Linked DNA regions of Labilibaculum sp. DW002. The protein of the gene in region 1 binds, or shares a complex with, the protein of each later gene. Links are inferred from orthologs where the notes say so. Each region holds a gene or a part of one and is shown on either strand. Other genes may lie near its edges.

Region 1 (16,393 bases):
ACCAAGTATTGGCATCGATAATTGATATTTCAGAACGAAAAAAGATTGAAGAAGCCACAAAACTACAATCAAAAAAGATAGAAGCAAAAAATAAGGAATTAGAACAATTTACTTACATCGCTTCACACGATCTTCAAGAGCCTCTTAATACAATCATCAGTTTCATCGAAATCATAGAGAATCATCCAGATAGAGATTATAATGATTTAGAAAAGGACAGTTTTAAATTCATTAATCAAGCCTCTACTCGAATGAAAGAGTTGATTAAAGGACTTTTAGATTATAGTCGGTTGGGAAACAAAGCTGAAATGAAAAAGCTAAATTCCAAATCATTAGTTCAATCCGTTTGCCACGACCTTGATTACATCATTAAGAAAACAAATGCAAAAATTACAGTTGGTGATTTGCCATTCACTTTTGCCTACGAAACAGAATTACGATTGTTATTTCAAAATTTGATTAGTAATAGCATTAAATTTATGGACCCAGAAAAAACTCCAGAAATATCAATTACTGCAAGCCAAGACAAATGCCAAACCAGTTTTTCAGTTAAAGACAACGGAATTGGAATTGATCCAAAATACAATGAAAAAATATTTACCATATTCCAACGCCTTCATGGCCGTAACGAATATGAAGGAACAGGTATTGGACTTGCTCACTGCCGCAAAATAGTAGAACTTCACAATGGAAATATCTGGGTAGAATCAGAAGTTGGAAAAGGCAGTACCTTTTACTTTACCATAAACTCAAACATTAAAAATGATGAAAAAATATAACGGCCTAAATTGCATTCTACTTATTGATGATGAAGAGTCGAATAACTACTTGCATCAAATGATAATAAAACATGCTAAAATTGACACTTTCGTGCAGGTAACCTACGATGGTATAGAAGCATTAGAGTTTTTAACATGCTCTGGTAGGTATCAGGAGGCTAAAGAATATCCGCAACCCGGAATTATATTTCTAGATATTAACATGCCTAAAATGAACGGCTGGGAGTTTTTAGAGGAGTACGTTAAACTTCCTGAAGAACAAAAAGGAAAGATTGTAATGGCAATGCTCACCTCAAGTTTAAATCAAGATGACATTGATAAGTCTGAGGAAAATAATAATTTAAAAGGATTTATTAGTAAACCCCTAACATCAAAAAAATTAATGGATGTTGTGAATAACAATTTTCAAATCGTAAAAGAGAATAAGTAGCTTTTTCAATAAAGCACAAAAAAATCGGTATTAACCGATTATACAATAATCACTGGAGCATACAATTCCTAAATAAAACAAATGCAATCATAACTTAAGCAATTTGTTCTATTCTGTATTAGGATTAATTTACAATCCAATACTATCTTATCACCATATAATTCTTCTTATCGCGCAGGCGATTCCAATCTTTTGAATTCATAGATTGAATCATTTTTGTTGTTAAATCAACAACTACAAAATCCTCATCTATTGATGAAAACATCTCCTTAATCATTCTGAAAATTTTCATATCCCTAAATTATATTGTTATTTTACCTATATAAATTTAGCACGATTATTGGAAATATTCAAGGAGATTTAGCCGGACTTAATAATTACGTAATATGAGTTTTTAAACGCGTATTTTCAGTTCACATTTACGTAATATTAATTTATCAATTCACTTTTTTACTCTGTAAAGTCGATTGAGCTAAAAAATAAATTCTTCTTATCTATTAATAATTGTTTCATTCGAGAAGGTCCACCAATTGCAATTTGATAAATAAATTTTCCTCTAAAGAAGAATCGCTTAAAATAGGTGTATTCATGCTTTCCTACCATCTGAGTATACACAATTTCTTTGCCCAGCATTCTTTTAAAAGCAACTGAATTCTCCGAAATTAAGACTGTACTTCCCCTTACCAAACTTCCCTCCTTCATCTCTTTATAATATTCTGTTGGATCGGAATGCGTAAAATCCAAACCAACACCAGAGAAATTAGAAGCAACAACACCAAAAACAGTAACCGCATCTTTGTAACTAAATACCTCTACAGTAATACCATTCAATTCTTTTCTTTGAACAAAAGGCTTTTCGGGCATATCAAAACTAATATTCGACTCAACCGATTTAGATGTTAACCATTCAATTTGCGCCGAAGCAGAACTGATTAAAAATGCGAAAACAATAAGAAAAGAAAACAGGTACTTCATACAATCAATTATTAAATCTTATCAATGATAATTTCAGAAAACAATCACACCTTAATTAATGCCTGGAAGTTTAATGCCTTTGATAGTTCGGTATAAATCGAGAGCAAAAACATCAGTCATTCCCGAAACAAAATCGAGTATTGACATGATTTTGCCATAATCGGTATCGGATTCAATATCATACTGCTCTGGAATTAAGGACAAAAGATTTTTCGAGTAGAAATTATCAGGTTCTAATACCGCCGTTACAAATTCTTGCAACAGAGTACCTAAAATTTTATAACCAGCCAGTTCAATTTCAAGAACAGAACGGTGATTGTAGATTTTAGAAACAGCAATCTTAGTGCATGTTTTATAAGCCTGCAAAGCATCTTCATTAATTTCCTTAATCAAAGTAGATTTAAACTCACCACTCATGATAAGCTCATAGTTGTTCACAAATACCGCAACACATTCCGACACCAACTTACCAATAACACCGGCACGCATATATGCAATCTGCTCATTTATATCGGTTACCTCTTTACAGGTTTCATCAATTTTATCAAAAGTAGCTTTATCCTTTTCGGGATGATAAAAACTTAATAGCAGTTTTTTTGTTTCATCTGTGCTAAGGATTTTGAGTTTGTGAGCATCCTCAATATCCATTATCTGATAACAAATATCATCTGCTGCTTCTACCAAATAGACTAAGGGATGACGAGCAAAAATACCATCCGATAATTCAGGAATTCCCAATTCTTTTGCAATTTTCAAATAATCTTCTCTTTCAGCTTGAAAAAAACCATACTTTCTCTTACCAACAACTTCAATTTTATTACTTTCCCATGGGTATTTTATAATGGCTGCAATACTTGAATAGGTTAAAGCAAAACCACCTTTTCGTCTTCCGTTAAAGGCATGAGTTAATAGGCGGAAAGCGTTGGCATTACCTTCAAAATTGCAAAGATCAGCCCACTGTTCTCTTGTAAATTTACTTTCTAGTTTTTTCCCTTCGTCATGAGTAAAATAGTAAGAGAGAGCTTCTTCTCCGGAATGACCGAAAGGTGGGTTACCTAAATCGTGAGCCAAACAGGCACCAGCTACAATACTTCCAATTTCTTTAATGCTAGAAAGATCATCTGATAAATTTAGTTGTATTAACTTATCAGCAAGCGCATTACCCAAAGAGCGACCAACACTTGAAACTTCAAGACTATGCGTTAATCTATTGTGCACGAATATACTTCCTGGAAGAGGGAATACCTGTGTTTTATTTTGTAACCTTCTGAAAGGTGATGAGAATATTAAGCGATCGTAATCTCTTTGAAATTGCGATCTAATATCTATCTGTTGTACAGAAGAAAACTGGTCTTCTTGACCAAATCGTTTTGCCGATAATAAGCTATTCCACTCCATTTTTTTCATTTAAAAATCTAAAAATACATTAAATATTTTCTTTGATCACATGTGTTCGTATTTATTCACATATATTAATAAAATCAAGCATAGTTTAACTTATTTTTGATTAATATAGCGTACATTATCGTACAGTGCATGTAATATTTACGGACACAATGGAACTAACACTGAAATGCATTAATTATACTAAAGCCCTAATTATCAACCTAATTACATCTGTGGCATATCTATTGATTATACAATGAGAATTTGAGGTGATTTTTTTCTTAACTTATTTATCGATTACAATTTGACCTTATCAGTCATATTCACTGGTTTGTCGATAAAAAAATGCGTTTATCTAAATTTGTTTGCAATGTGAATGTTTAACAGTAATATTGTTTACAGATTTTCAAATACCACTAACTATTATGATTCGACTGACAAATATTCACAAGTCCTATATTACTGGGGCAAATAAGCTTCATGTACTTAAGGGAATTGATTTGCATATTAAAGAAGGCGAGTTGATTTCCATCATGGGATCTTCAGGTTCAGGTAAATCGACACTCCTAAACATATTAGGTCTCCTTGATAATCATGACGATGGTACTTATGTCTTGAACAATCAGGAAATAAAAGCCATGAGCGAAACTAAAGCAGCAAAGCTTAGAAATAATTTATTGGGTTTTGTATTTCAATCTTTTAACCTGATATCCTTTAAAAACGCCATGGAAAATGTGGCACTCCCATTATACTATCAGAAGGTAGCACGTAGAAAACGTAATAAGCTTGCCGTTGAATATCTCGATAAAATGGGATTGAAAGAGTGGGCTGAACATATGCCAAACGAATTATCGGGTGGTCAAAAACAAAGGGTAGCTATCTCGAGAGCAATGATAACTCAACCGAAGATTATTCTTGCTGATGAGCCTACTGGTGCCCTGGATTCTCAAACCTCACTTGAGGTAATGGATCTCTTAAGAGAAATTAACCGTAGCGGAATTACAGTAATTATTGTTACTCACGAATTGGATATTGCAGAAATGACAGATCGCATCATTAATCTCAAAGATGGTTTAATTGAATCGATTATTGAAAATAAAAAAATCAATAGTTCCGAGACAATTCAAAGTCACCAAGCATAAGGCAACCTAATCAAAAAAACGCTCTACAATTAAGCTATGTTTGATAGAGATAAATGGAACGAGATATTTAGTACCATTCGTAAAAATAAAACCCGAACCTTTCTTACTGGATTTTCGGTTGCAACTGGAATCTTTATGCTGATTTTTCTTTTGGGAGCAGGTAGAGGTTTGCGTAATGGGATGAAAGATGTTTTCGCTCAGGATGCTACAAACAGTATGCAGATATATGGTGGGCGAACTACCAAAGCATATAAAGGAACACCCGAAGGAAAAAGGATTCAGATGAAAAATGCGGATTTGCTGAGTCTAAAAAAATCCATAGAAAAGATGGATGCTATTTCTGCAATGAGTTATATCCCGGGAGCAGAGGTTATATCCTATAAAGATAATTTTGGAAACTTTAATGTTTCTCCAATTCACGATACCTATAAGGAAATTACAAATTTTGATATTCTAAAAGGGCGCTTTTTGAATAAAAAAGATATAAAAGACTATCGAAAAGTTGTAATTATTCAAGATGTTGTTAAAGAAGTTCTTTTCCCAAAAGAAACAGCAGTCAACAAGTTTATTACAATCAACAACATTAAATTTAAGGTAATTGGTGTTTTTCATCAATCTAGCTTTGATGATAACTCGAGAGAAATTTATATTCCGATTACGGTAGCTCAGAAGATTTTCAATAATAACGATCATGTTCGAAGAATTTCTTTTACTCTTAGTGATGTTTCTGTTGAAGAAAGTAAAAATGTAGTACAACAAGTCATCTACAAAATGGCTGACGAGCACGGATTTAGCAAAGAAGACAAAAGTGCCTTGTGGATACAAAATAACATTGAAAACTCTCAATCTTTTGCTGCCCTTTTTAGAGGTATTGAAAAGTTTGTTTGGATCATTGGGGTTTTTACAATTTTACTGGGTGTTATTGGAGTTTTCAATATTATGATGATAGTTGTGAAAGAAAGAACCAAAGAGATCGGTATTCGAAAAGCTATTGGAGCATCTCCAATTTCTGTTGTTTCGCTTGTTTTGATGGAGGCTATTTTTATTACAGCTGCTTCGGGCTATGTTGGTTTAATCGCCGGAGTCGGACTACTTGAGACGATTTCAAAATTTAATCTTATTGAAAAACTATATCCTCCGGCGGCAATTTATTTTTTAGATCCACAAGTTGATATGGGAATAGCTGTTGGTGCAACAATTGTTCTTGTAATAACAGGTGCTTTGGCAGGTTTTTTTCCTGCACGTAGAGCTGCCTCTATTCGGCCGATTGAAGCACTGAGGGATGAATAGTATTTTGACTAAAATAAACAATCAGATCATGTTCGATTTAGATAAATGGCAGGAAATTACTTCTGCCCTCAAAAAAAATAAATTAAGAACGGCTCTTACAGGCTCAGGGGTTATGTTTGGGATTTTAATTCTCGTGACACTGCTGGGAATTGGTAGAGGTTTTCAGAATAACATACAATCTTCTTTGGGGAATTTCGCAACCAATTCTACCGTATTTTGGGTGCAAAGAACAACCAAAGCATATAAAGGATTGCCTCGAAATCGATTTTATCAGTTTACAAATGAAGATTTAGCCGCAATTAAAAGATCAGTTCCTGAATTAAAAAATATAGCTCCAGAAATTAATGGATGGAGTGGCGGTGCTACTCACAATACTTTTAGAAACGACAAAAAAGGGAATTTTAAAATTAAGGGCTCTTCTCCTGAGATGAATAAAGTGATTCCTGTGGAAGTTCTTTCAGGGCGTTTTATTAATGAAAATGACTTGAAAGAAATGAGAAAGGTAATTACCATTGGACCTCGTGTCCAAGAATTAATGTTCGACGAAGATGAAGATCCAGTTGGTCAATACCTTAAAGTAAACGGAATTTATCTACTAGTTGTAGGAACGATTAAACCATTAAGTCAAAACATGGGTAATCGTGATGACATTATTCAAATGCCATATACAACACTTCAGCGCTTGTATAACAGAGGTGATAAATTCTATTCTTTTATTGCAACGGCCAAAGTTGGTGAATCGGTTGAGGAGCTTCAAAATAGTATATTTTCAATTCTAGCTCGACGTCACAGCATTCATCCTGATGACAAACAAGCAATTGGGAATTTTAACATTGCCAAATTATTCCAAAAAATATTCGGCCTTTTCAATAGTATTGGCTTCTTATTTTGGGTGATTGGCTTTGGAGTTTTAATTACTGGAATTATTGGTGTCAGTAATATTATGCATGTTGTCGTAAAGGAACGAACTCGTGAAATTGGCGTGAAGCGTGCTCTTGGAGCCAGACCTTGGGAAATTATCAGTCAGATTGTTACTGAGGCTGTTTTCCTGACTACCTTTTCAGGCTTTTGGGGCTTGGTTATTGGAGTTCTGATAGTTGAAGGAGCGGGTAAAATGGCTGGAGATACCAATCAAATGATTTTAAACCCATACGTCGATATAAAAGTAGCTTTTATCGCACTTGGAGTTTTGGTTGTGTTTGGCTGTTTTGCCGGACTGTTACCAGCACAAAAAGCTATGAGAATTAAACCCGTTGATGCTTTACGTTACGAATAAATTACACTTGATATAACACTTGAAAATAACAATTGATATGAAAAAAGTTTTTAGAATTATAATGGTCGTAGTCTTTATCTTGCTGTTTTTTGGAACAATTGCTTTCCTATATAGTAAATCGCAAGAGAAACCTGAAGTTTATGAAACTAAGTCGCCTGAGTTAACTGATATCGTTAAGAAAACAGTAGCTACTGGTTCCGTAATTCCTCGTAAAGAGATTAAAATAAAGCCTCAAGGGGTATCTGGTATCGTTGAGACATTATTTGTTGAGCCAGGACAGATGCTTAAGAAGGGTGATAAGATTGCTAAGATTAAGATTATTCCGGATATGATTAATCTGAATTCTGCAGAATCGAGAGTTGAGAGAGCTCAAATTAGTTTTGAAGACGCTCAAATCAATTACAATCGCGATAAACTGTTGTTTGAAAAGAAAGTAATTTCTGAATCTGATTTTCAAAAGCCACGTTTGGCTTATCGAAGTGCTCAGGAAGAGTTGAAATCTGCAAAAGATAACCTTCAGCTTATTAAAGAAGGTGTGACTTCTAAATCGGGAAGTGTGACTAATACTATTATCCGTTCTACTATTGAAGGGATGATTCTTGATATTCCTGTGAAAGAAGGTTATTCGGTTATTCAAAGTAATACTTTTAACGAAGGAACAACTGTTGCTATTATCGCTGATATGGGCGAAATGATTTTCCAAGGAAAGGTTGATGAAACTGAAGTTGGAAAAATAAAGCAAGGCATGAATCTTAAGCTTACAATTGGAGCAATTGAAGATTTTAAATTCGATGCTCATTTAGAGTATATATCTCCTAAAGGTGTGGCAGAAAATGGTGCTATTCAGTTTGAAATTAAAGCAGCTGTAAAATTAAGTAATGAGTACTTTATTCGTTCCGGTTATAGTGCTAACGCTGAAATTGTACTTGATAGAAGAGAGAAAGTTTTAGCTGTAAACGAGAGCTTGTTAGAATTTAGTAACGATTCAAGTTTTGTAGAAGTTGAAACATCGGAACAAGAATTCGAACAACGCTATATTAAAACAGGTATATCGGATGGTATCAACATCGAAGTACTAGAAGGAATTACAAAAGATGATAAACTGAAAGGCGAAAAGAAGAAAAAAATTGACACAATAAAAAAAGATAAGGACGAAGCGTAAGCTTATTTTACAAATATGGCAACCCAATAAATTTGCCATCTTTATCTTAAATTTATGCCATTAATGGCCGGATATCATGTTCTCGTTAGATCAAAAAATTACACACATGAAAAAAATATTATTACCCATACTTGCCTTTATTTTTTCCATCTCGGCAGTTAATGCTCAGGAATTATGGGATTTAAAGAAGTGTATTGACTATGCGAAAGAACACAATATTTCATTGCAGTTAAGAAAACTAGATGCAGAATTTCAAAAGAATAACACTGAGCAATCTAAGTACGACCTCTTGCCAAATTTAAATGGTAGTTCAGGCTACGATTTTAATTATGGACGTACCCTTAGTGCTAGTAACACTTATGAAAATAATAATAGTCAATCAGGATCTGTAAGTTTATCATCGAATGTGACTCTTTTTAATGGTTTTCAAAAGAGGAATGCCATTAAAAAAAATGAATTGGAGTTGAATGCAGCTTTACAGGATGTGGAGAAAGCTAAAGATGATTTGGCTTTAAACATTACATCCTATTTCTTGGACATTTTATTTAAAAAAGAGCTTTTAGATATTGCTCAGGAGCAAGTAAAAGTTACCAAATTTCAAATCGAAAGAACAAGTGCATTGGTCGAAGCAGGAACGCTTCCAAAGGGAACTTTAATGGAACAAAAAGCACAAGCTGCTCGAGAAGACCTTGCAGTGGTTAATGCTCAAAATTCTCTAGACATTGCTCTCTTAGATCTTGCTCAACTTTTAGATTTAGAAAGTGCAGATCAGTTTGATATCAAAACTCCTGATCTTCCTGTATTAAATGCAACAAGATCTCTTGTGAATCCTGAATCAGTGTTTACTAGTGCATTGGAATTTCGTCCTGAGATGAAAGCAGCTAAATATAGATTGCAGAGTTCTGAAAAAGGTTTAGCAATTGCAAGAGGACAAATCACGCCTTCGCTTTCGATGTCAGGTTCTTGGGGGTCAGGTTATAGGAAAAATCAACCAGAAACAGGATTTGATGTAGGAGGAAATCCAATAGTTATTCGAAAAGAGATGAAGCTATATGATCAGTTGAAGCTTTTTGAATCAAAAAGTTTCGGTTTCAATTTGAGAATTCCTATTTTTAATGGAGGAACTGTCAACAGAGCTATTAGTAATGCTAAGATTAATATTGACCGTTCTAAGTTGAATATGGAAAATACTAAAAATATTCTTCGAAAAGAAATTCAGCAAGCTCACGCGAATGCTTTAGCAGCGATGAAAAAATATTTTTCAAGTGAAACTGCAGTTTCTTCGACGGAAGAAGCTTTCCGTTATACCGAAGAGAAATTTAATTTAGGTTTGGTAAATTCAGTTGAATACAATCAGGCAAAAAATAATCTTTTGAAAGCAAAGTCGAATCTGCTTCAAGCAAAATACGATTACATATTCAGAACAAAAATCATAGACTTCTATAATGGAGTCGAAATCAGTTTATAGTCAAGTTTACATTACCAATTCAAAACTCTCAACAATAAGTTTGTTGAGAGTTTTTTTTTACCCGAATACGTGTATTGGTTTGATCATTTGTCTTAGATATAGAACGATGATTTCTTTTTGATTGTAATTTTATATGGATAAAGTCTATTTATTTGATTAGTTATCATTCACAATTACTATTTTATCCTTTATTTTGCAGTGATTTAAATTTTTATCAGATGGCATTACTTTTACATATCGAAACATCAACAGCAGTTTGTTCTGTTGGTTTAGGAAAAGACGGAGAATTACTAGCTCTAAAAGAAACTAAAGAAGGGATGAAACACGCATCTCATCTAACGGTATTTATTGAAAACATCCTAAAGGAGAATGGTTTTTCAACTTCCGATTTAGATGGAATTGCGATTAGCATGGGCCCAGGCTCATACACTGGCTTAAGAATTGGTGTTTCTACTGCAAAAGGAATCTGTTACGGTGCTGAACTTCCTTTAATTGCCATAAGTACATTGCAAGCAATGACAAAACCATTACTAGCCAATGAAAACATTCAATCGCAATTAAAAAATCCTGAAAAGGCCTATTATTGCCCAATGATTGATGCTCGAAGAATGGAAGTGTATACCGCATTTTACAATGACAAAAATGAATTAAAAAAAGATATTTCAGCAGATATTATTGATGAAAACTCCTATGCAAAGGAGCTATCGGAAAGAGAAATTGTATTCTTTGGAGATGGTGCTGCGAAGTGCAAAGAAATCATCGAAAGTAAAAATGGCATCTTTCTTGATAATGTAACACCAACAGCAACTGGAATGATTGAATTGGCTGAAGCAAAATTTCAAAAACAAGAATTTGAAGATGTAGCCTATTTTGAGCCCTTTTATTTGAAGGATTTTGTTGCAACAACACCTAAAAAGAATATCTTTAAGTAAGAACTAATAGAAAAGCATATGCGTAAACTTTCCCTTTTCATTCTGCTATTGTTATCAAGCTACACCATATCGCTTGCAGATTTTCCTGTAGGTGCTAATGAAAAGGGAGAACATTTAAAATATGTAATTCATTACGGTATTATTCGTGGAGGCAAGGCCAGTTTAAAAATAAAAAATGAAAAATTAAATGGTGAAGATATTTACCATGCTACACTTACCGGCAAAACAGTTGGTCTTTTTAATACCTTGTACAAGGTTAGAGATACCTACGAGAGCTTTATAAATCCCAAAACCTTATTGCCCGTTAAAGCCATTAGAGACATCCGTGAGGGAAGCTATAAGAGATACAATGAAATAAAGTTTGATCGTGAAAAAAATGAGCTAACAAGTCAAAGATCTGGTGTGCACAAAGTACCTGAAGGCATTCATGACATTTTATCGGCTTTTTATTTTGCTAGAGCAAATCATTTTAATTCTGACTTGGTGGAAGGGGAGATTGTAAAAATTCAAACTTATTTTTCTGATGAATTATTTCTTCTTCAATTTCGTTTTATGGGATACGAAACCATCAACAGTAAAATTGGAAACATTAAATGTTACAAATTTATTCCGATTGTTGAAACTGGTAGAGCATTCAAAGATGAAGATGATATGAAAATATGGGTTTCGGCCGATGCAAATAGAATTCCTGTAAGAGTACAATTCGATCTTTTCATCGGCTCCTTACGTTGCGATCTGATGAATTTTTCAGACTTTTCATCCAATTCTCTTTTAAACAAGGAATAAAATATCTGCACTTCTCTACTATCTTATTCAAACAAAGCCTTGTAATATTTCAGTTTATAAATTGTTTCTCTTACTTTTGCACAACTTAGAAGTCTTAACTACTTCTAATTAGTTGAATGAAACGATAATTAAAAAAATAATTTTATATCATGGCAAGTACTGCAGATTTTAAGAATGGTATGTGTATCCATTTTAAGACTGGTTTATATACGATTGTTCAATTCCAGCATGTTAAGCCTGGTAAAGGTCCAGCTTTCGTAAGAACTAAATTAAAGAATGTAAAGACAGGTAAAATTATTGATAATACTTTTACTGCTGGTCTTAAGATTGATGTAGCTCGAATTGAGCGCCGTCCATACCAATATCTTTATAAAGATGATATGGGTTACAATTTGATGCATACTGAAACTTACGAGCAAATAGCATTAGAAGAAAATTTATTTAATCAGCCAGACCTTTTGAAAGAAGGTGATCACGTTGAGGCTGTAATTCATGCCGATACTGAAACGCCACTATACGTAGAGCTTCCTATTCATGTTATAATGAAAGTTACATACACTGAGCCAGGTTTACGTGGTGATACGTCTTCAACAAATTCACTTAAGGCTGCAACTATTGAAACGGGTGCAACTATCATGGTCCCATTATTTATTAATACTGGTGACAAAATTAAAATTGATACTCGTGATCGCTCTTACTCGGAACGTGTAAAAGCTTAATTTACATAAATTCATCATCAAAAAAGGATTCTTTATGGAATCCTTTTTTTTTATTTATAACTGAAATTTGGTAGTGATTTGATATTTCCTAAATTAGCATAAACAATAAATTCCCAATCGTGATCAAGCAACAATCTGTAAACAGCAAATTTAAGCTCGAGCTAATTCTAAAAATCACGCAAGCGATAAATGAAAATTTATCGGTTGACGAACTTTTGCAGCAATACCAAAATATTCTTTTCGAAGATCTTAAGATTGGTAAAATTGCTGTTTTTAAGTTTAATTCTCGCTGGGAAAAACTATTGGTTTCGGGTATTTCCAGAGATTATATCGACAAAATTAAAATTGAGAAACACCTATCTAATTTTTCCGAAATCACTTATATATCTAGTGATTTACCAGATGTTTTCCAATCTTTTGATTTTATCATTCCAGTATTCCATAAAAATTCAGTACTTGCCTATATTCTAATTGGTGATATTGATGAGGAAATGGAAGGAATGAGCCCAGCAATTAGACATTTAAGCTTTATACAGACCATTTCCAACATTATTATTGTTGCTATGGAGAACAAGCGCATGTATAAGCAATTGCTAATACAGGAGGCATTTAAAAAGGAAATGGAATTGGCTTCAAAAATTCAAAATCTATTAATCCCAAATCAAAGTTCTCTTCCACAAAATCAATACATTTCTACTCGTGGCTATTATCAACCACATTTAGAAATTGGCGGCGATTATTACGATTTTATCAACTTTAACAATCAAGAATTGGGTTTTTGTATTGGAGATGTATCAGGAAAAGGAATTCCTGCTGCTCTAATCATGTCTAACTTCCAAGCGACTTTGCGTGCCTTATTTCGTCCAGAAACTCCTTTGGATGAATTGATGAGACAACTAAATCAAAAGGTTTGTGAAAATTCGAGTAGCGAAAAATTCTTAACCTTCTTTATAGGAATTTACAACTACACCACAAGAAAATTAAAATATGTAAATGCCAGTCATCATCCTCCTTTGCTTTACAACTTTGAAAAGGGAGAAACTACTTTGCTTAAAGAAGGATGTATTGGATTAGGGATGTTAGATGAAATCCCTAAAATTACGGTTGGGGAAATTACCATTGAGGATAACTCTAAATTACTTTGCTATACAGATGGTTTAATTGAACTAGAAAGAGGTGATCATATGGAAGTTGGCGTTCACTTTTTAACTAAAATGTTCGCAACACCTAAAAGTTTATCCGATACCTTTAGTGATCTAATTCAACATATAGATATTGGCAAAAAGAACAAAGCAGTTATTGATGATATATCCTTATTCGGAATCGAATTTAATTCATTATAAAAAACAAAAGGATCGGCAATGCCGATCCTTTTTACTTTATAGCTATTCGTAAAATAATTACTTCTGAATAATGAAAGTACGTTCCTCTGTTTTTTCATTTGCTTCCGTAGAAGCATCTGTAACTTTCACTAACATTTTGTACTTTCCTTCTTTTGCATCGGCTGGAAGATCCATATTGAAAGTAACTACTTGAGATGTTCCTGACAATGTTCCTGACTTGTCAAAAGTAAACTCAACAGGAGTTGTTTTAACTGTCATTCCTACTGCTTGAAAAAAGTCAACACTTACAATATAAGACTTTAATGCCTCGTTATCTGTTGCCGTAAAACTTGCACTAACTGTTTCTCCAGGAGCAATTGTCTGATCTGCTGTCGGTGCAGTGATCGTAATTCCAGGAGCTACTTTATCTGTATCGTCTCCTCCTCCGCTGCTTCCACAACTCATTAATCCTAATGAAAACAATGTAACCAAGGCGTATTTTAATAATTTCATTTCTGTGATTTTAGTTTTTGATTTGATTAGCTTCTCTAAAAATAGTTGATAAGCAGCAAACTAACAAGCCACAATCAAGAAATAATTCTTTTTACCCTTCTGAACCAGTAAATACTTATCAGCAATTAAATGTTCTTTAGTCACTGTTAGTTCCGCATTAGCTTCCTTCTCCTTATTTAGACTGATAGCATTTCCTTTAAACAAACGTCTCAATTCACCTTTCGATGGAAAAACTTCTGCCTTAACTGCCAAAAGTTCCACTACGTCAACGCCATTTTCAAATTCCGTTTTATCAACATTAAATTGAGGTACACCTTCAAAAACTGAAAGAAAAGTATCTTCATCAAGTTTACGCAAAGCATCGGCTGTAGCACGACCAAATAAGATTTGAGATGCTTCAACGGCCATATCGTAATCTGCCTCAGAGTGAATCATTGTTGTCACCTCTTTAGCAAGGCGCTGCTGCAACTTACGCATATGTGGCGCCTCTTTGTGCTCTGCTACTAATGCCTCAACTTCTTCCTTAGAGATTAGTGTGAAGATTTTAATATATTTCTCTGCATCCTCATCAGAAGTATTCAACCAAAATTGGTAAAATTTATAAGGAGATGTGTATTTAGGATCAAGCCAAATGTTTCCAGATTCTGTTTTACCAAACTTACCTCCGTCTGCTTTCGTAATCAACGGACAAGTAATTGCCCATGCCTGACCACCTTCTTTACGGCGAACCAATTCTGTACCAGTCGTGATATTTCCCCACTGATCTGATCCACCCATCTGAAGTTTACAGTTCTTTGATTTATATAATTCTAGAAAATCGTTTCCTTGAACCAATTGGTAAGTAAACTCAGTAAACGACATTCCTGTTTTCGATTCTGAAGACAAACGTTTCTTCACAGAATCCTTACTCATCATGTAATTAACAGTAATATGCTTTCCAATATCACGAATAAAATCAAGAAATGAAAAATCTTTCATCCAATCGTAGTTGTTAACCATTTCAGCAGCATTATCTGCATCTGAATCGAAATCCAAGAAACCTGAAAGTTGATTTCTCAAACATTCCTGGTTGTGACGTAAGGTCTTCTCATCAAGCAAATTTCTTTCTTGTGATTTTCCTGAAGGGTCACCAATCATACCTGTTGCACCACCTACCAAAACAATTGGTTTGTGTCCGGCTACCTGAAAATGCTTAAGCATCATAACGCCCACAAGGTGTCCAATATGTAAAGAATCAGCAGTAGGGTCGATTCCCACGTATGCCGATGTCAATTCTTTTTCCAATTGTTCTTCTATACCCGGCATCATATCGTGAATCATGCCACGCCACTGTAATTCTTCTATAAAACTCATCTGTATCGTATTTTATATCCCTATAGGATTCTGTTATGCAATAATTATTTTCGGATGACAAAGATAAGAATTTTACCATTGTATTTTCCTCTATATTTTAGCTATTCCATAACGAATGATGCCAGAGCAAATGAAATCCCTAAAACCAGTAATATATTGTATATAAATGATAGCATTATAAACTTGATCGTTGTCTTAATCCATGACTGTTGATAATAAAATTTCAAAGTCAAAAAAAGCTGTAGTGGTATGAGCAGATAAAGATAAATTGCAAATGATTGTATGGCCACAACTTCCGTCAGAATTATTAATTCGCTTAAAATTACGATTACAAATATAAAGGAATGATAATTAAGCGAAATTAATAAATGCTCAAGTAAGTAACGCTTCCTGCGAATGTAAAACAAGGCTAAAAACAGCGCGAAAACTGGCAGAACAACGAGTAACAGCTGCGATAGTTTCTTAAATGCCATATCGATCATCACCTCAGGATTTAAGCGCCACATTTCAATTAAATTCTTAATGGCCTTATTTTGAGTAATAAAATCACTATTTGTCGCCCTTTTGGTTGATGCAGAAATTGAGTCTAATTCGCTTACTGGTTTTGTATCAATATCAACATTTAATATTCCTTTTTTTAAGGCTGCCTGCCTTTGCAAACTATCCATATTAATGCTGTCTTTCGAAACGATCTCTTCTAAAAAAGACAAGACTTCAACTTGTTCTCCATCTCCATTCTCAAATGTTATATTTTTTTCAGCCTCGGTTTCAGGTCTATGATTATGAGAAAGGAGTAAAAAGGCGAAAAAAGTTAAAAATAGATACAAGCGAAAAGGGGGCGTGTATCTCGCTCTTCGTCC
Region 2 (16,622 bases), 810 kb from region 1 along the record:
TTGGCTTTGCTGCTGGAATGATCACTTGTTTTGCTCGGGAAGGAGCAGGATCTTTTTTTCCTTGTCCTTGATTACTGTTCCCAAAATTTACAAGAATACCTTCTTCTTCAGGTAAGGGGAGTGGAATTCGAAAGCCTAGATAAAACAATATAGCAAGTAATCCTATATGGAAAATTATAGTACCCACATAACCGATTCTTTTGCTTTTTGAATTGCTCATCTACTTGTTTATTATCAGGAGAATAAGCCTGCGAAAATGCAAGCTTAAGAAAACTATTTTGCTGAAGTTGCTAAAATCAGTTTATATTTATTGTTTTTTGCAATATTCATAACTTTTACGACCTGTTCCATTGGTACCGATTTGTCAACATGAAGTGAAACGGTTGGATCTTCATGTTCAGCTAAAAGAGCTTGCAATTTGCCTTCAAGTTTCGCAAATGGAGTAGGTGTCGTTTCTATATAGAAATTATAGTGCTTATCTATAGAAACTGAGGTTATAGGATTTGAAGCTGTTTGACTACTACTTTTTGGTAACAAAAGTTTTAATGCGTTAGGAGCAATAAGGGTTGATGTTACCATAAAGAAAATCAACAGTAGGAACACAATATCAGTCATGGACGACATGCTGAAATTGGCGTTGACTTTATTTCTTGATTTTAATGCCATAATTCGAATTACTTAATTGGTTCATTCAAAAGATCCATAAATTCGGTAGTTGTTGCTTCCATAGTGAAAACAACTTTTTCAACCTTAGCGACTAAAATATTGTAAGCGAAATAAGCAATAATACCTACAATAAGTCCCGCAACTGTTGTTACCATAGCTGTGTAAATACCATTAGCAAGTAATGAAACATCTATATTATTACCGGCATTTGCCATAGCATAAAAAGCTTGAATCATTCCCATTACTGTTCCAAGGAAACCGATCATTGGTGCTGCTCCAGCAACTGTAGCAAGGGTAGGTAAGTTCTTTTCCAGTTTCGATACTTCAAGATTACCAATGTTTTCAATTGCGGCATTTACATCATTTAAAGGACGGCCGATACGTTTTACACCTTTTGAAATCATTCTTGAGACAGGCGTATCATTGGTTTCGCAAAGAGAAAGTGCTGAGTCAATTTTTCCGTCGTGAATGTAATCTTTGATACGATTCATGAAATTATCATCCTTTTTAGAAGCTTTTCTAATTGCATAAAAGCGCTCAAAGAATATCCATATGGCAATTATTGATAAAGCGAATATAGGAATCATGATCCATCCACCTTTAAAAGCAAGATCAATGAAATTAAGTGTGATTTCACTTGTCTCTGTTACAATTTCTTCATTTTGAGTAGCATTCTGAAGACCAGCTAAGAACAAAAGGTTATTCATATCGTCAATTTTCTGATTTATCTATATATATAAAAACGAGATATAATATAAAATATTATATCTCGCTAAATTAATATTATTGTTTCTTATTCCCCACACAAAAAATGGGAAAATAATACTTTAATGTAATAACATTGCTTGAATGTAGTAAACACCAGCTCCAGCAAGGTATCCAGCAAGTGCGAGAAGAGAAATTTTCTTTAAATACCAGATGAAATCAATTTTCTCCATTCCCATAGCAGCAACACCTGCAGCAGAACCAATAATTAAGATAGATCCTCCTGTACCAGCACAGTATGCTAAGAATTTCCAGAATACACCATCTTGCATAAAATCTGCCACGTAACCTGCAGTTTCAGGACCTGCAATATCGTACATACCCATTGCAGCAGCTACAAGAGGGACATTATCTACAATTGCTGAAAGGACACCAATAATCAAATTGATACCGTAAACGTTATGTATGTTTGAATCTAACCAGCTTGCTAAGATATCCAAATGACCAGCAGATTGCATACTTGCAACAGCTGAAAGAATACCTAAAAAGAATAAAACAGTAGGAACATCAACCTTCTTTAAAATGGCAGTTACATTTAAACGAGATTTGTACTCTTTACCCTTATTGCGATGCATGATTTCTGTTACAACCCACATCACACCTAGTCCGAATAACATGCCTAAGTATGGTGGCAGATGGGTTACAGTTTTAAAAACCGGAACAAAAAGAAGTGCACATACACCTAAACATAAGATAAATAGTTGTTCTTTATGTGTGGTGTACTCTTTTCATCTCCACCCGATATTTCTGGTCGTGTAATATTCCCTTTGATGTACGTAGTTACAATAAGTAGAGGTACAAGCATGGTAAATAAACTAGGTACTATTACTCGAGTAATAATATTTAAAGTTGTTACTTGTCCACCAATCCATAGCATAATGGTTGTAACATCACCAATAGGAGACCATGCACCACCGGCATTGGCAGCTAATACGACCATGGATGCGAAAAACCAACGGTCCTTCTGATCATCAATCAGTTTACGTATAAGAGCAACCAAAACAATAGTGGTTGTAAGATTATCTAAGGTTGCAGACATGAAGAAAGTAAGAATACTTAAAATCCAAAGTAGCTTTACTTTATTAGTTGTCTTAATTTTATCTGTAATAATTTTAAAACCTTGATGCTGGTCTACAATCTCAACAATGGTCATAGCTCCCAAAAGAAAGAATAGAATTGCTGCAATTTCAGAAAGATGATGAAGAACTTCATCATGAACAATAAATTTCATCATCCCATCGACGGTATCTTTATCAGGATTAGCTAAAGCGAACTCATTCCATGCCGTACTTACTCCTGATGATAGGATGTCAACGCCTCCAAAAACATAAAGTGCCCAAGTTATTGTTCCTATAAGAAGAGCAGAAGCTGCCTTGTCAATTTTGAGTGGATGTTCGAGTGCAATTGCGATATAACCAAGAACGAAAACCACTACCATTAGTGTAAACATAGTAATTGATTTATTATTTAGTTAATTTAATTTCAAAAGTAAGCTACTAATATAATAATATTTGAGCTTTATAATCAGGGCCAATAAAAGAAAAAAAACCATTATTAATTCTGTTGAAAAACATTGAGAATGTATTTCTTAAACACTAGTTCGGTAAATTTAAGCTAGTCTTTCTTTTCCTCTTTATTAGGACTAAGGAAATTGAGGTATTTTTTTATTAATCCAGAAAAAGTATTGAATTCTTCTTTGTAGAAAATACCGATTCCTTGTGTATTCCTTGAATCTTCATATACCAAATACTCGTTAGAACGGGTAAAAGCTTTCAGTTGTACCTTGCCTTTTTTGTCAAGCCGGATGTTGACATCCACGTCACCAACAATATCATTATCTCTAGTTTGGCTGTTGCTTGTGCCAACATTTCCATTAATGGTAACTTTATCGTCAAATACCTGAGTAGAGAGTGCTAATTCCACTTCATCACTGGTTAGATTATCTCCCGGACGATAACTTACTCCAATATCAAAATCATTACTAATTTGACTTAGCCAATTTGATAATTGGTTCGATAATAATTCACTTGTGGTTACTCCAACTGCATAGCTTGAATTCTTATTTTCAAAATCAGGATCAGTTGACCTTAGGTGTTCTGGAGTATAAAAGCGGTTCAAAACCAATAAGGATAGAATTTGTTTATTCATTTCATCCTCGGTAGAGAATAGACCTTCCAAAATACTTTGCGTTTGTTGATCTAAAGTTGGGAAATCGATATTGAATTTAATATTAGGATTGGAGAGTTTCTGACTCAAATTCATATTGCACTGTACAGGTACCTTTTTGGTATTGTCGATGTATGGAGTGTTTAATAGTAGATCGTATAAAGTGGTTTTTACATTGTACATGGCATTAATATTTACCGTTGCGTCGTAAGGATCTCCTGCCCATTTAATAGTCCCACCATTTGCCAAATCAAATTTTTTGCTGATTACATTCTGAAGTGTAAACATGTATCTACCGTCTTGGATTGTATAATCGCCAAATATTTTGAAATCTCCTTTGGTATCAATTTCAAGTTTTAAATTTCCAGTTCCTCGAGCCTTTAAAACATCTCCAATTTTTGCATCCATAATAATTTGGATTTCAGTTTCCGGAGTAACTTCCAAATCACAATTCATTCTAATACCCGACAAATCTATTTTGTATTCTTCTTTTTCTTCTTCAGAACTTTCAGAATGATAGTTTGTATTCACAAAGGTGATAAAATCACTTTCTTTAATATCTCCACTATTATTTAAAGGAACATTCAGCTTGGTGTTTTTATCGGTTCTAGCAATAATTTCAATATCTAAATCGTCAACAGAACCAAATAGTTGAGTTACACCTGTCACATAAGCTTGTCCATAAAATAACTCGTTATCTGTAATTTTTGTATCTAAAACATTAAAGCCTAGGGTATTTATTGCGAGATCTAAATTGAAGTTGCTGAATTGCTTATGAGATATAACACCAAAAATACTAGCTATGTTTTTATTTTCGTCATAAAGCTTGAAATCCTGAAATTGGAATTCGTTGGGTGTTATCTTAATACTGTCGTTACAAGTGTATGTTGTTTGCAATTCATTTACTGTAAATGCAGCATTTTCCAGATTTAATTTTCCAATTGATGTCGGATTATCAATAGGTCCTTCAATGCGTAAATTCCCTGAGGCATTTCCTTTAATATTCGAAATGTTCTCCTGAAAATATGGATTCAAGAGGTTCAAACGTAGTTTGTCAATTTGAATATTCATATTTAAGGAATCTTGCTCAGGAAAATAACTTCCAGTTAATTCTAACTCTTTATGAGATTTATAATCGGTAAAAGATGAAAAGGACAATTCCTTAGCTGTTTTATCCCAATCGCTTAGAAGGTAAAAATTGCCTAATGTATCGTTGTTAAGAACCAGATCTTCAAGCATGATGTTCGAATTGGAAAGACGATCACCATAAAAGTCCGATAATTGCAGGTAACCTCGAACTGTACCATCGATACCAATGTTTTGTTCACGAGTAAGGTCATTTAAATTCTTTAGGCTTATATTTTCAATTTGAAAATTGATACTATCCTTAGGATTGCTTGAGATTTTTCCATCTAAACCAAAATATTGATTTTCTCTGCTGACTTTAAAGTTATCAATCTCATAGCTTGTGCTGTCTAAAACAAAACGAGATTTCGGAATGTTCCAGATGCTATCCGCCATAATTATTGTACTAGGCAGTAGGTCAATATCCCAAACAGGATTATTACTTACTTTAGATTTTTCAACTTGTGCTTCGGCCGAAATAAAACCGCTATAAGTAACAGCATCCCAATTGTTCCAAAGCACACTAAGTTGTACTTTATTATCGCTAGCAACTATTTTTTCTGATAAATTATACAAACGGAAATTATCAGAAAAGCTAAATTTATTGGTGCGACCTTTAAGAACTAACTCTTTATCATCAGTTGATAAATCGATTTTTAATTCGTCGAAAGTTTTGTTTTCAAAGCTTAGTTTTGGAGAGTTGAAATTCATTTCAATTTTTTGCTCTTTTGCATTTAAACTTCCTTGTAAATTGGTATTTGGTGCTAATGTGATTTTTGGAAAAAGAAGTTTCGTAATTGGCTCGGTTTCCTTCAATTCTACCGAGAATTTGAATTGGTTTGTAGTATCAGTATTGACAAATTCTTTGTCTGGAGCATAAGCTGGCAAATAAGAATAAGCAATGTTGGTAATTGAAGAAATTAGTTTGCCAACTTCATAATTCCCTTCAATTTTGGCATCGGAGATATCTGAATTTAGGATGATTCGCTTAAAACTAGGAGATGAAAAAGAATTAATTGTAAATTTTTGCAGCGTAAATTCTCCAAGGCTGTTGGTGTATTCAGTATCACTAATTTCAATTATTCCGTTGGCATTGTCAAATCCACTGCCTGCGAAATTGGCATTCATTGTAAGGCTTAATTCGGCTTTAGGATCTTCCCAATTTAAATGGAGAGGAAATAATTTAGCATTACGAAGGTGTGAGCTAAATTTCATGGTTGGTATTTCCGTTGAGAAATCAACATTTCCTTCAAAATCGAAACCAATGTTTGGATCTTCTATCGATACTTTTCCATCAAATCGTGAGTTTGAGAAGAAACCATCTAAGGAAAGATTTTTGTATTCGTAGTTGTTGAAATCTACTTTGCTAATGTTTCCTTTCATGATTCCTTGAGCAGAAGAAGATTCTGTAAATCCATTAACAGAAACATTCAAGGATACGTTTCCTACTTTATCTTGCTCTAAAAATCCGCCAAGGTTAAAGTCGCTAGCACTTAAATCTCCCTTGAAATTTAATCTGTTGCCTCCTGTAATGGGCTTAAACAATAAATCGGTTTCTAATTTTCCCAAATCAGTATCAAAATCACCGTAAAAGACAAAATCATTTAAAAAACCATTAAATTTCCCATTGTAATGAATTAACCCAAGATTATCGAAGTACTCCGGCAAGTTGAAATGTTCTTTGTCATAGCCAGGGATATAAACCTTTTCTACATCTGAAATACTTGTTGTTAATTCCTTAAAATCAGCTTCTAAATAAGCATCTCTTAGGTAGGGAAGACCATTCATATAAAATTTACCCTTCAGAACAGTGTTTTCCCCATAAACAACGTCTATATTTCTACCTTTTAGGTCATAAACCGTTCCATACACATGGCCAGATAAATAGCCGGTTTCTCTAAATCCTAACAAGAGCTCATTAAAATAAGCTACATCTAGAAAGCTAATACGCGAAGATGTAAATTGGAAGTCTAGTTGCATTTTTTTTGTAAACTGTTGCCAATAGTTTTTACCTGTTTCATAATTAAAATACAGATGCTCGGCTATTAGTTTACTATTCTTAGATACAATATTAACATCCTTTAATCCCCATTGGTGACTTGTAATCCAAGTTCTTGCCTTAAAATCTTTTAGTTCGAAGCCCGATTTTTCAATGCAATGCATGTGTTGAAGCTGCAAATCGATAGAGTCTCCGATGATTTTTATATTTCTAGCTTCTAAATTCAAGTTTGTGACATAAATGTCTTCATAGTTCATCCCAAAATCTTGAGGTTCCCGAGTCGAGGTTCGATAACCAAATTGAGAATCTTCCAAGTCAATATTTGCAACAGATATATTCCAAACTTTTTTATTCTTCGATTCTTGGTTTTTTGTGGCTCCTGAACTTAAAGAATCGAGAAAAACATCATAGTTAAAAACTCGATCTTTATCTTCATGTAGATTTACGTAGGCCTTGTTTAAAGTTAGCTTGTTTACGAAAACTTGCTGTTTTTTGAAATTGAAGGAATCTATTTTTGCTTTTAGGCTACCAATATAGAGTAAAGTATCTTTACGGTAATCTTCTACATAAACACCTTTAAGGATAATACTTTTAAAAGGAGAGATGTTAACTCCTTCAATTGTGATAGGTGTTTTTGTTTGTTCAGAAAGATATTTAGCAATTTTTTGGCTTGTATACGTTTGAACATGGCGATTTAAAAAAATTAAATAGCTTAAAATGGGTATCATAATGATAACCACAAGTGTCCAAATTGATATTTTGAGGAATTTTTTAATAGTTTTGTGCTTTTGAGTGCAGTTGCACAAAATTAGACAAAAAGAAATAGAATATAACATCCCATTATTGGGATTAAGAAGATTTTTGATTTTTTTAACCATTTATGTGTGTAATACCAGTATTATAAGGATATAAAACAAAAATATGAGTATAACGATATTAGGAATTGAATCTTCATGTGATGACACATCGGCTTCAGTTTTGCGCGATGGTGTGATTCATTCTAACATTACTGCCACTCAAACTGTGCACATGGCTTATGGTGGAGTTGTGCCGGAATTGGCTTCTCGTGCCCACCAGCAAAATATTATTCCAGTAGTCGATCAGGCATTGAAGGTGGCAAACGTAACTGCTGATGAAATTGATGCAGTCGCATTCACGCGTGGCCCAGGATTATTAGGATCTTTAATGGTTGGAACATCTTTTGCAAAAGGCTTTGCTCTTTCTAAAAACATTCCACTTATCGAGGTGAACCATCTTAAAGCACACATATTAGCTCATTTTATTGATGATTTGAAGAATACTTATGAGCATCCAAACTTTCCATTTCTTGCCTTATTGGTTTCAGGAGGAAATTCTCAGATTATAGTTGTGAAAGATCACATGGAAATGGAAGTTATTGGTGAAACGATTGATGATGCAGCTGGTGAAGCTTTCGATAAATGCGCTAAAGTCATGGGTATTCCTTATCCAGGAGGACCAGTAATTGATAAACGTGCTAAAGAGGGGAATTCATTGGCTTTTGAGTTTAACCGACCTAGAATCCAAGGATTGAACTATAGTTTTAGTGGTTTAAAAACTTCATTTCTGTATTTCTTGCGCGATAGAATTAAAGAGAACCCCAATTTTATAGAAGAAAACATGAATGATTTGTGTGCTTCATTGCAATACACAATTGTTGATGTGCTTATGAATAAGGTGAAACGTGCCGTACGTGAAACAGGGATAAAAGAAGTTGCAATTGCTGGTGGAGTTTCGGCAAATTCAGGTTTACAGAATGCCATGAAAGAAACTGCTGTTAAGCAGGGCTGGAAGGTTTATATTCCTCAGTTAGGTTATTCATTAGATAATGCAGCGATGGTTGCAATTACTGGTTATTTTAAATATCTGAAAAAGGATTTTGTGGAACAGGATACAGCTCCTTTTGCCCGAATGACTATTAAATAAATGAAGGAAACGGAAGAAATTATTCTTCCGTTTCTTTTATAGGTTTAAATAATTCTTCAGAATAATTATGGCTCTCTCGCTTAAATTGTTCAGGTCGATTTGTAATTTCTCTTTACTCTTTAGATTTAAAATAAGATTTCGATCCTGAATTGAGAAATCTTTAATGTCTTTTAGGTAGACCTTTAGTTTGTTATTTCGCCAACCAGTTTTATAGGTTAATTTTCTTGAGTTAATGGTGAGGTATTCTTTTGGATATAGCAGTTTACATCCTAAAAGCAAGCCAATAAAGTAAAGAGAGAGTACAACTAAAATAAGTATCAGATATTCGTTAAAAGGAAAGAATTCTAAATACTTTGTAAAAGCATAAAATAAAGCCGCACAAATCAAGAAGGAAATACTCAAGGCAAGTTGAATTCCCTTTGATTCGTTATTGTTGATTTTATGATTTCGGATATCAAATTCAAATTGAAGCATGAACAGATAGCTTTAGGTTGTTCATACAAGTTACTAAATTGTTAGCTTAAAAATGTAGAAACTCGCCCAAATTAATTTAGTTTTTATTCATCCACTAAAATTTGATTGAATAGATTGTTTTGTTGTAAGAGTTCTTGATACGTCAATGATACAATTGATTTTGCGTTGATTTCTAAAGTTTTAAGGTGTTTGTTGCATTGTCCTTTCAATTGTTCTAAACCGATGGTGCCATCTAAATCATTAGCTTCTATAAGGATAAAATCACCTAAGCCTTTTACACTATCTAAATGAAAAGAGATGTTTTCTAGCTGGTAGCTTTTTCTTTCTTTATCAACAATACAGCTCGAACCAATGGTTTTTTCCAGAATCTCTTTTAAGCAAGATTTCGGAATTGTTTTGTAAGAATTTAGTGTGTTTTGAATTGTTTGTTTTCCGCTTTCAATATTGTAGTGAAGGAGTTGACTACCATAAGTGCCTTCTCTTAATTTTAAAATTCCTGATTTTGAATGAAAATAGGTGTCAGTTTGATGATCTGTACCAAGTTCTTTAGCTTGAATAGCGAGAAGAATATTTTTAAGCTTAGTAAGATCTTTGCAGTATGCCTTTATCTCCACAGAAGTAGTCATTATTCAATTGTTTTGGATGTGTTATTTGCCCGAAAGTTCGGAAAAAATATTGGTTTTGTTTTACTATTTAAATGGGGAGATCAATTAATTGTCACCATTTGAAGAATGGGTGAATGCTAACCTGTATTTGGAAAGAAATTTAGCCTATTTAATGAGTTTGGTTATTTCACTGGCTATTTGGTCAATTTCTAAAATGAAATCGGGTTTAATTAATTTAATTGCAGAAGCCGGCATTATGGAAGCCATAGCATTGTTCGGGTTTTCAACAATCGTGAGGCCACCAAATTCTTGTATTTCTTTTAGCCCAAGTGCTCCATCCTGATTTAAACCGGTAAGCAATACCCCTATAAGCTTGTTTTGATAATGCCATGCAGCCGATTCAAAAAGAACATCTATGGATGGTCTGGAATGATGTATTCTAGAATCTATGCTCAATGCAATTTGTGAATTGTCATCAACTAGTAAATGATAATTAGGAGGAGCAAAATAAATTGTTCCAGCCTTAATAATTTCCTTGTCTTCAGCTTCTTTTACGAATAAATTACAATGGTTATTTAAGTAATTTATAAAGTGATCATTATTGTTTTCACCAATATGCAAAACAATTAGAATTGCCAAAGGAAAATCTTTTGGCAATAGAGGAATAATTGCTTTAAGAGCTTCCAAACCTCCAAATGATGTTCCTATGACTAATGCTTTATACATTAACCAATTCTTTTTTTGAATATTCTTTGTGCTACATCAATTTCGGTAAAATTTCTTTCTTGACTTGTAAAACGAAGAGATTCTTTTGTTCCCAGACATAAAAAACCGCTAGAGGATAAGCTTTCGTGAAATAGGTTGATAACCTTGTTTTGTAAATCTCGATTAAAATAAATTAAGACATTACGACAAATAATAAGATTCACCTCTGCAAATACAGAATCAGTAACTAGGTTATGATCTGCAAATACGACTTTTTTAACGAGAGACTGGTCTAGTTTTATTGAACCATATTTCATGGTGTAAAAGTCGGATAGTTTTGATTTTCCCCCTGACTTCGTATAGTTTCTTTCAAATAGTTCTATATCTCGAGTTGCATAAATCCCTTGTTTAGCAACTTCAAGTACTTTTCTATTAAAATCTGTTGCGTATATCTGGCAGCGATCTAGAATACCTTCTTCTCGTAAGAGAATGGCAAATGAATAGACTTCTTCGCCAGTAGAACAGCCAGCATGCCAGATTTTAATAAAAGGATAAGTTTTCAAATTAGGCACAACATTCTCTCGAAATGAAGCATAGAATTCAGGATCACGAAACATTTCTGTGACATTGATCGACAAATCTGCTAATAGCTCAACAAAAAATTGTTTATCTCTTAATATTTTATCTTGGATTAAAGAGATTGATTCAAATTTACCAATAGCCATTCTACGCATCAATCTTCTCTTAATATGCGCCTTGGAATAATTCCTAAAGTCGTATCCATATTTTTGGAAAATTGCTTCTAAGAGTAAAGGTATTTCAATATCAATATTATCTAGGTTCTCCAGTTTGTTTGGATTCATATGCACTTTCTAACGTACTATTTCTTTGAAGCTTGATTCAATACTTTCCTAAGAGCCTCTTCTTTAAATGGTTTGCTAATAAAGTCGTTCATGCCAGCTTCAATACATCTTTGTTTGTCCTCAACAAAGGCATTCGCGGTAAGTGCTACAATAAAAGCAGGATCATCAATGGTTTCTAAATTTTCAAATCCTCTAATTTTTTCCGTTGCGCTAATCCCATCAAGAACAGGCATTTGCATATCCATTAGTATGATTTGGTGACGTTTTTCTTTGTACATTTCAAATGCTTCCAGACCATTTTTTGCGATCTCACATTTCAATCCCATTATCTTTAGCGTCATGGTAACAACCTTTTGATTGATAGGATTATCTTCTGCAACCAGAATTGAGATTTCAGAAGGGATGTTTGTATTTTGTTCGTCTATCATTGTTGCTTGTTTTTCTTTGTAGTCAAAATTAAGTTCTACCATAAAGTCAGAACCAACACCTAGTTGGCTTTGAAGGCTAATTTTCCCACCCATTAAATTGGTTAGGTTTTTTGATATGGCTAAGCCTAAGCCAGTTCCCCCAAATTCACGAGTAATGGTACTATTAGATTGTGTAAATTCACGAAACAACTTTGTTTGTGCATCTGCCGATATTCCTATGCCAGTATCTTTTATTGCAAAGAATAAGGTAACCTGCTCGTTTTTCTTTTCAAGACATTTAATCGAAATGGTAACTGATCCTTCTTGAGTGAATTTTATAGCATTGTTGGCTAAGTTCATTAAAATCTGATTTAATCGAAATGAATCTCCAATTAAATTTTCAGGAACCATATCATCAATTTCAATCTTGAATTCGATCCCTTTTTCAATAGCTCTAAAATTTAGAAGTTGAAAAATGGTATCACAAACTTTTCTGATATCAAAATCGATACATTCAAGTTCAATTTGCCCAGCTTCAATTTTCGAGAAATCTAGTATGTCATTAATAATCTGCAATAAATGTTCACCTGAATTACTCATTACTTCGAGCATGTCTTTTTGTTCATCATTTAAATCTGACTGCAACAAAAGTTTAGATAAACCCAAAATACCATTCATAGGAGAACGAATTTCGTGAGACATATTAGCGAGAAACATTGATTTTGCATTAGTGGCCTCTTCAGCTTTGTTCTTGGCTATTATAAGTTCTTCATTTTTATTCTCGAGATATTTTAAAACAAGATCCAGCTCTTTTCTTTGTCTGTATAAATCGAGAAAGATGCTAACCTTTCCCTTTAAAACTTCAGGAGTAATTGGTTTGGGAATAAAATCGACAGCACCTGTTTCAATACCTTTTACAATATGAAAATCGCTCTGATGAATAGCGGATACAAAAATAACTGGCAGGTATTTTGTTTTCTTTCTATGGCGCATTAATTCAAGGGTTTCATAGCCGTCCATACCAGGCATCTGCACATCTAGAATTGCCATTGCAAATTCATCTTTCAATGTACATTTGAGAGCTTCTTCACCAGAATAAGCTTTCACAACCTCCACATCGAAATCAGAAAGAATATATTCAAGACTTATTAAATTCTCTTCTTTATCGTCTACGATTAATATTTTATCTTCTGCATTATAGGTAGTTGTTGTTCTTTGTTCAATTCCATATTTCGTATTGGGTTGCAGTTAATTGTATAGCCAAATTTTTAGCATTGAAAACAGCTTATTCTCGTCAATTGGTTTAGATAAGTAGTCGTTTGCACCATGTGCAATAGCTTTGTCGTAATCTTCTTTCATTGCTTTAGCAGTGGTACAGATTACTGGTATGTTTTTTATTTTTGGTGTTTTTCTAATATGTTCGATTGCCGTATAACCGTCCATTTCTGGCATCATTACATCCATCAAAACTAAATCGATATTACTTTCTTCCTCGAGAACTTCAAGAGCAATTTTTCCATTTTCAGCTTCTAAAACTTCCATATCTTTATCCTCGAGAATTTTTCCCAGAGCAAAGATATTTCGTATCTCGTCGTCCACAACCAAAATTCTTTTTCCTTTAAATATTGATTCGTCAATATCGGTTATTTCTTGGGTTTGTATTTGGGGGTTCTTTATTGCTACGTGGTGCAAGAATAAAGTCACTTCATCCATAAGTCGAACATCTGATTTTAGTCCCTTAAGAATAATGGAATTTGTATATTTACTTAAGTCTCGATGTTCTTCTCTTGAAAGTTCTTTACCTGTGTAAATAATTGTATTTGGGATATCGATATTTTCCTTAGAGAGTTTGGCTAATAATTCGTTACCACTAATATCAGGTAAGCCTAAATCTAAAACGATACAATTGTATTTGTTTTCTTTAATTAGCGCTATTCCTTCAAGACCTGTTGATACTTCTTCTATAATCGCATTGGTCGGTTCTAAGAGTGTTGTGAGAATCTTTCGAGTTAATGGATCATCTTCAATTATTAGTATTTTTTTATAATCAGAAAGTAATTCCTTTTCAATTTTTCCAATTGCGCTATTAAAATCTGTTGCGTTAACCGTTGACAATTCTCCTTTTTCTATTTCGCCAATTCCTTCAACAGGATTAACAATGTGTATTGGTAAAGTTGATGCAAAAGGGTGCGCTTTCAATTGTTCTAATTCAGCTTCTCCATTTTCTCTTAACAATTCCAGACCAATTATAATTGCCGAAGGTTGATGCGCTTCAATTAATAACAATGCATCGCTAACATTTGAAGCTGCAAGAGCATTGAATTGAGTGTCATGAATTTGAGAATAAAGCTGACTTGCTTCTTTTTGATTTGGATGAATTACAACTACCGTAGGTTTTGAATGAGGTATGTCTCTATCATCATCTATGAACTGTGGCAAGACAACAGGTTTTTCAACTATCTTGTCTTCTATAATTGTCCTAGAGTTTACGTCTGATTTGCTACTTTCTTTTTGCTTTAATGGCAGTATAATTGTGAAGATAGAACCTTTATTCGTTTCACTTTCGAGATGAATTTCGCCACCTAACATAAATGCCAATTCCTTAGAAATAGATAAACCTAAGCCTGTACCACCATATTTGCGAGACGTACTACCATCAGCTTGTTGAAAAGCTTCAAAAATAGCTTCTTTTTTATCGTTAGGAATACCAACTCCTGTGTCTGTTACCAAAAATGCACACGTATCAACATCTTTTAAATCTGTTCTTCGCAAGTTTTCTTTATCGGTGACCATTTTCATAGCTACTGTAATAGATCCTTGTGAAGTAAATTTAAAAGCGTTTGATAAAAGGTTTTTCAGAATTTGAGATATTCTTAATTGATCTGTTTCAATGGTTTTAGGGAAATCTGAAGCGATGTCAATATTCAAGTCTAATTTTTTCTTTTCCGCTTGATGTTTAAAATTGATTAGAATATCCTTAGCAATGCTTTCAGTGTTAAGATTTTCAAATTCAACAGTCATTTTTCCTGCTTCGATCTTCGATAGATCTAATATTTCATTAATTAATTGCAATAAATCTTTACCACTCTTATTTATAATTTCTACTGACTCAATGTCTTCAGAAGTTAAGTTTCCCTTTTTATTTTTAGCTAACAAACTAGACAAAATTAATAAACTGTTTAGGGGAGTTCTTAATTCATGAGACATATTGGCCAGAAAATCAGTTTTGTATTGACTTGTTTGTTCTAATTCACGGGCTTTTGTTTCTAACTTATCGTGTGTTTGAGATAAATTGAGATTCTTGTTTTGAATTTCGTCTTTTTGTATTTCAAGTTGATTTGTTCTTTCTTCTAATTCTTCGTTAGCAACTCGAAGTTCTTCTTGTTGTACCTGAAGTTTTGTTTCATTATCAATTAATGTTTGTGTTTGGTCGGCAAGTTCTTCATTTGCAATGCGAAGTTCTTCTTGCTGTACTTGTAATTCATTAGCTTGATCTTGTGTTTTCGTGAGCAGTACCTCTAACTGGGTTCTCGCTAAAGTAGAGGAGATTTTAACGGCAACACTTTCACGAATCGCTTCTATAAAGCTAATTGCTGATTCGTTAAGCGTGTTAATTGTCGCTAATTCCATAACTCCTCGTATCTTTTTATTGAAAGTAAGCGGAATGAGTAGGATATTATTTGGTTTCATTTTTCCCGTTGCCGAAAAAATTGAAAAATAATCATTCGGAACATCTTTAAAATGCTTTATTTTCTTTGTTAGTGCTGCTTGACCTACCAAGCCATGACCTTTTGGTATGTGTCTATGCTCTATATCCTTTGGCATTCCAACCGAGGCATTAAGCTCTAAAACTTCTTGATCTTCATGATAAATGTAGATTGCTCCAAGTTGAACTTCTAATAATTCACTGATAAAAATAAGAGATTTATTTGTTACGTTTTCTAAGTTCTGATCTCCTTGAAGTATGGCATTAAATTTATTTACACTAGATCTAAACCATAAGGTTTCGTCGTTTTTTGACTTTGCATCTTTAAGTGTTTGTACCATTTGGTTTAAGGAGATGGATAATTCATCCTCTTTTGATTTTGGCGAAATGGTATGGCTTAAATCTCCTTTTGCAATCTTACCGGTGTGGTTTACAACATTCTGAAAATCAAGTTGTATTGTGTTGAATGATCTAGCTAGGTTTCCAATCTCATCTTTTGATTCAATATTTAAGGGAGTATGATAATTCCCTAATGCAATTAATTTGAAATTGTTAACAATTTTTTCAACAGGAACAGAAATTGATTTTGAAATATATCTTGCTAAAACAAATATTATACCTGCAATAATAAATGCTATTGTAAATATTATAAAGATTAAAGCCGAATTAATTTTATGCGATAGATCATTAACTTCGTTACTAATGTTCGAGTAATGCTGTTGAATTGTACTCAGTTTAACTTGAATAATATCAATATCTATATTTTCCCCGTTACTAAGCAGTTCTTTTTTAATATCGTCAATAATATTAAGTGCTTTACGCACGTTTACTCTTGCACCGCTTAAATTTTTGTTGCGCACTTTGTTAAGTACTTTTAATCTGCTTACTAGTAATTCTGCATTTTTAATGTCGTTACTATAAACTTCGGGAGAACCATTAAAAAGATAGGAAGCTATTTCTGCCGTACTCTTAGAGGTGTAATCTTTCTCTAGTTTTAACAAATCTTCAATTAAGTGATTTGCTTTTGTTAAATGTGCTGCTGATTTTACCAAATATGTAGAATCTTTTCGAATTCTAAATTGATACAATTCTTCTACCGAATTTTGAAGTAAGGTCTGGTGAACACGAACACCATTTATCATGATGCCTAAAGTTCTGCTGGTATTGAAAAAATAGCTAGAAATAAGACCAAGGAAT

Evidence for each region.
Region 2: the proteins of tsaB (region 1) and tsaD are in contact, whole or in part, in a solved structure (PDB 4WQ4), measured with the Escherichia coli proteins. The link is inferred for Labilibaculum sp. DW002 from one-to-one orthologs.

Annotation. Positions count from the first base shown.
Region 1 is NZ_JAKJSC010000001.1:2,775,354-2,791,746, forward strand. The notes cover bases 9,227-11,983. They hold tsaB (tRNA (adenosine(37)-N6)-threonylcarbamoyltransferase complex dimerization subunit type 1 TsaB), read left to right. Parts: upstream 9,227-10,126; coding sequence 10,127-10,840; downstream 10,841-11,983. Other genes in these bases: L3049_RS11015 (TolC family protein), read left to right, coding at 9,227-9,908; L3049_RS11025 (DUF3108 domain-containing protein), read left to right, coding at 10,859-11,626; efp (elongation factor P), read left to right, coding at 11,776-11,983. In the rest of the region: L3049_RS10970 (PAS domain-containing sensor histidine kinase), read left to right, coding at 1-779; L3049_RS10975 (response regulator), read left to right, coding at 766-1,209; L3049_RS10980 (hypothetical protein), read right to left, coding at 1,352-1,501; L3049_RS10985 (hypothetical protein), read right to left, coding at 1,660-2,184; L3049_RS10990 (deoxyguanosinetriphosphate triphosphohydrolase), read right to left, coding at 2,236-3,582; L3049_RS10995 (ABC transporter ATP-binding protein), read left to right, coding at 3,996-4,712; L3049_RS11000 (ABC transporter permease), read left to right, coding at 4,749-6,002; L3049_RS11005 (ABC transporter permease), read left to right, coding at 5,995-7,278; L3049_RS11010 (efflux RND transporter periplasmic adaptor subunit), read left to right, coding at 7,316-8,440; more of L3049_RS11015, read left to right, coding at 8,547-9,226; more of efp, read left to right, coding at 11,984-12,345; L3049_RS11035 (GAF domain-containing SpoIIE family protein phosphatase), read left to right, coding at 12,465-13,688; L3049_RS11040 (DUF4625 domain-containing protein), read right to left, coding at 13,746-14,180; tyrS (tyrosine--tRNA ligase), read right to left, coding at 14,241-15,533; L3049_RS11050 (DUF3667 domain-containing protein), read right to left, coding at 15,635-16,393. UniProt on the Escherichia coli protein: Required for the formation of a threonylcarbamoyl group on adenosine at position 37 (t(6)A37) in tRNAs that read codons beginning with adenine.
Region 2 is NZ_JAKJSC010000001.1:1,967,486-1,984,107, reverse strand. What follows is about bases 6,668-9,653. They hold tsaD (tRNA (adenosine(37)-N6)-threonylcarbamoyltransferase complex transferase subunit TsaD), read left to right. Parts: upstream 6,668-7,642; coding sequence 7,643-8,665; downstream 8,666-9,653. Other genes in these bases: L3049_RS07525 (class IV adenylate cyclase), read right to left, coding at 9,223-9,653; L3049_RS07530 (hypothetical protein), read right to left, coding at 8,702-9,139; L3049_RS07540 (translocation/assembly module TamB domain-containing protein), read right to left, coding at 6,668-7,557. Also shown: L3049_RS07565 (TonB family protein), read right to left, coding at 1-220; L3049_RS07560 (ExbD/TolR family protein), read right to left, coding at 274-666; L3049_RS07555 (MotA/TolQ/ExbB proton channel family protein), read right to left, coding at 675-1,373; L3049_RS07550 (SLC13 family permease), read right to left, coding at 1,494-2,048; sodium:proton antiporter NhaD, read right to left, coding at 2,114-2,881; more of L3049_RS07540, read right to left, coding at 3,046-6,667; more of L3049_RS07525, read right to left, coding at 9,654-9,765; L3049_RS07520 (chemotaxis protein CheB), read right to left, coding at 9,910-10,470; L3049_RS07515 (CheR family methyltransferase), read right to left, coding at 10,470-11,312; L3049_RS07510 (response regulator), read right to left, coding at 11,330-12,895; L3049_RS07505 (response regulator), read right to left, coding at 12,968-16,622.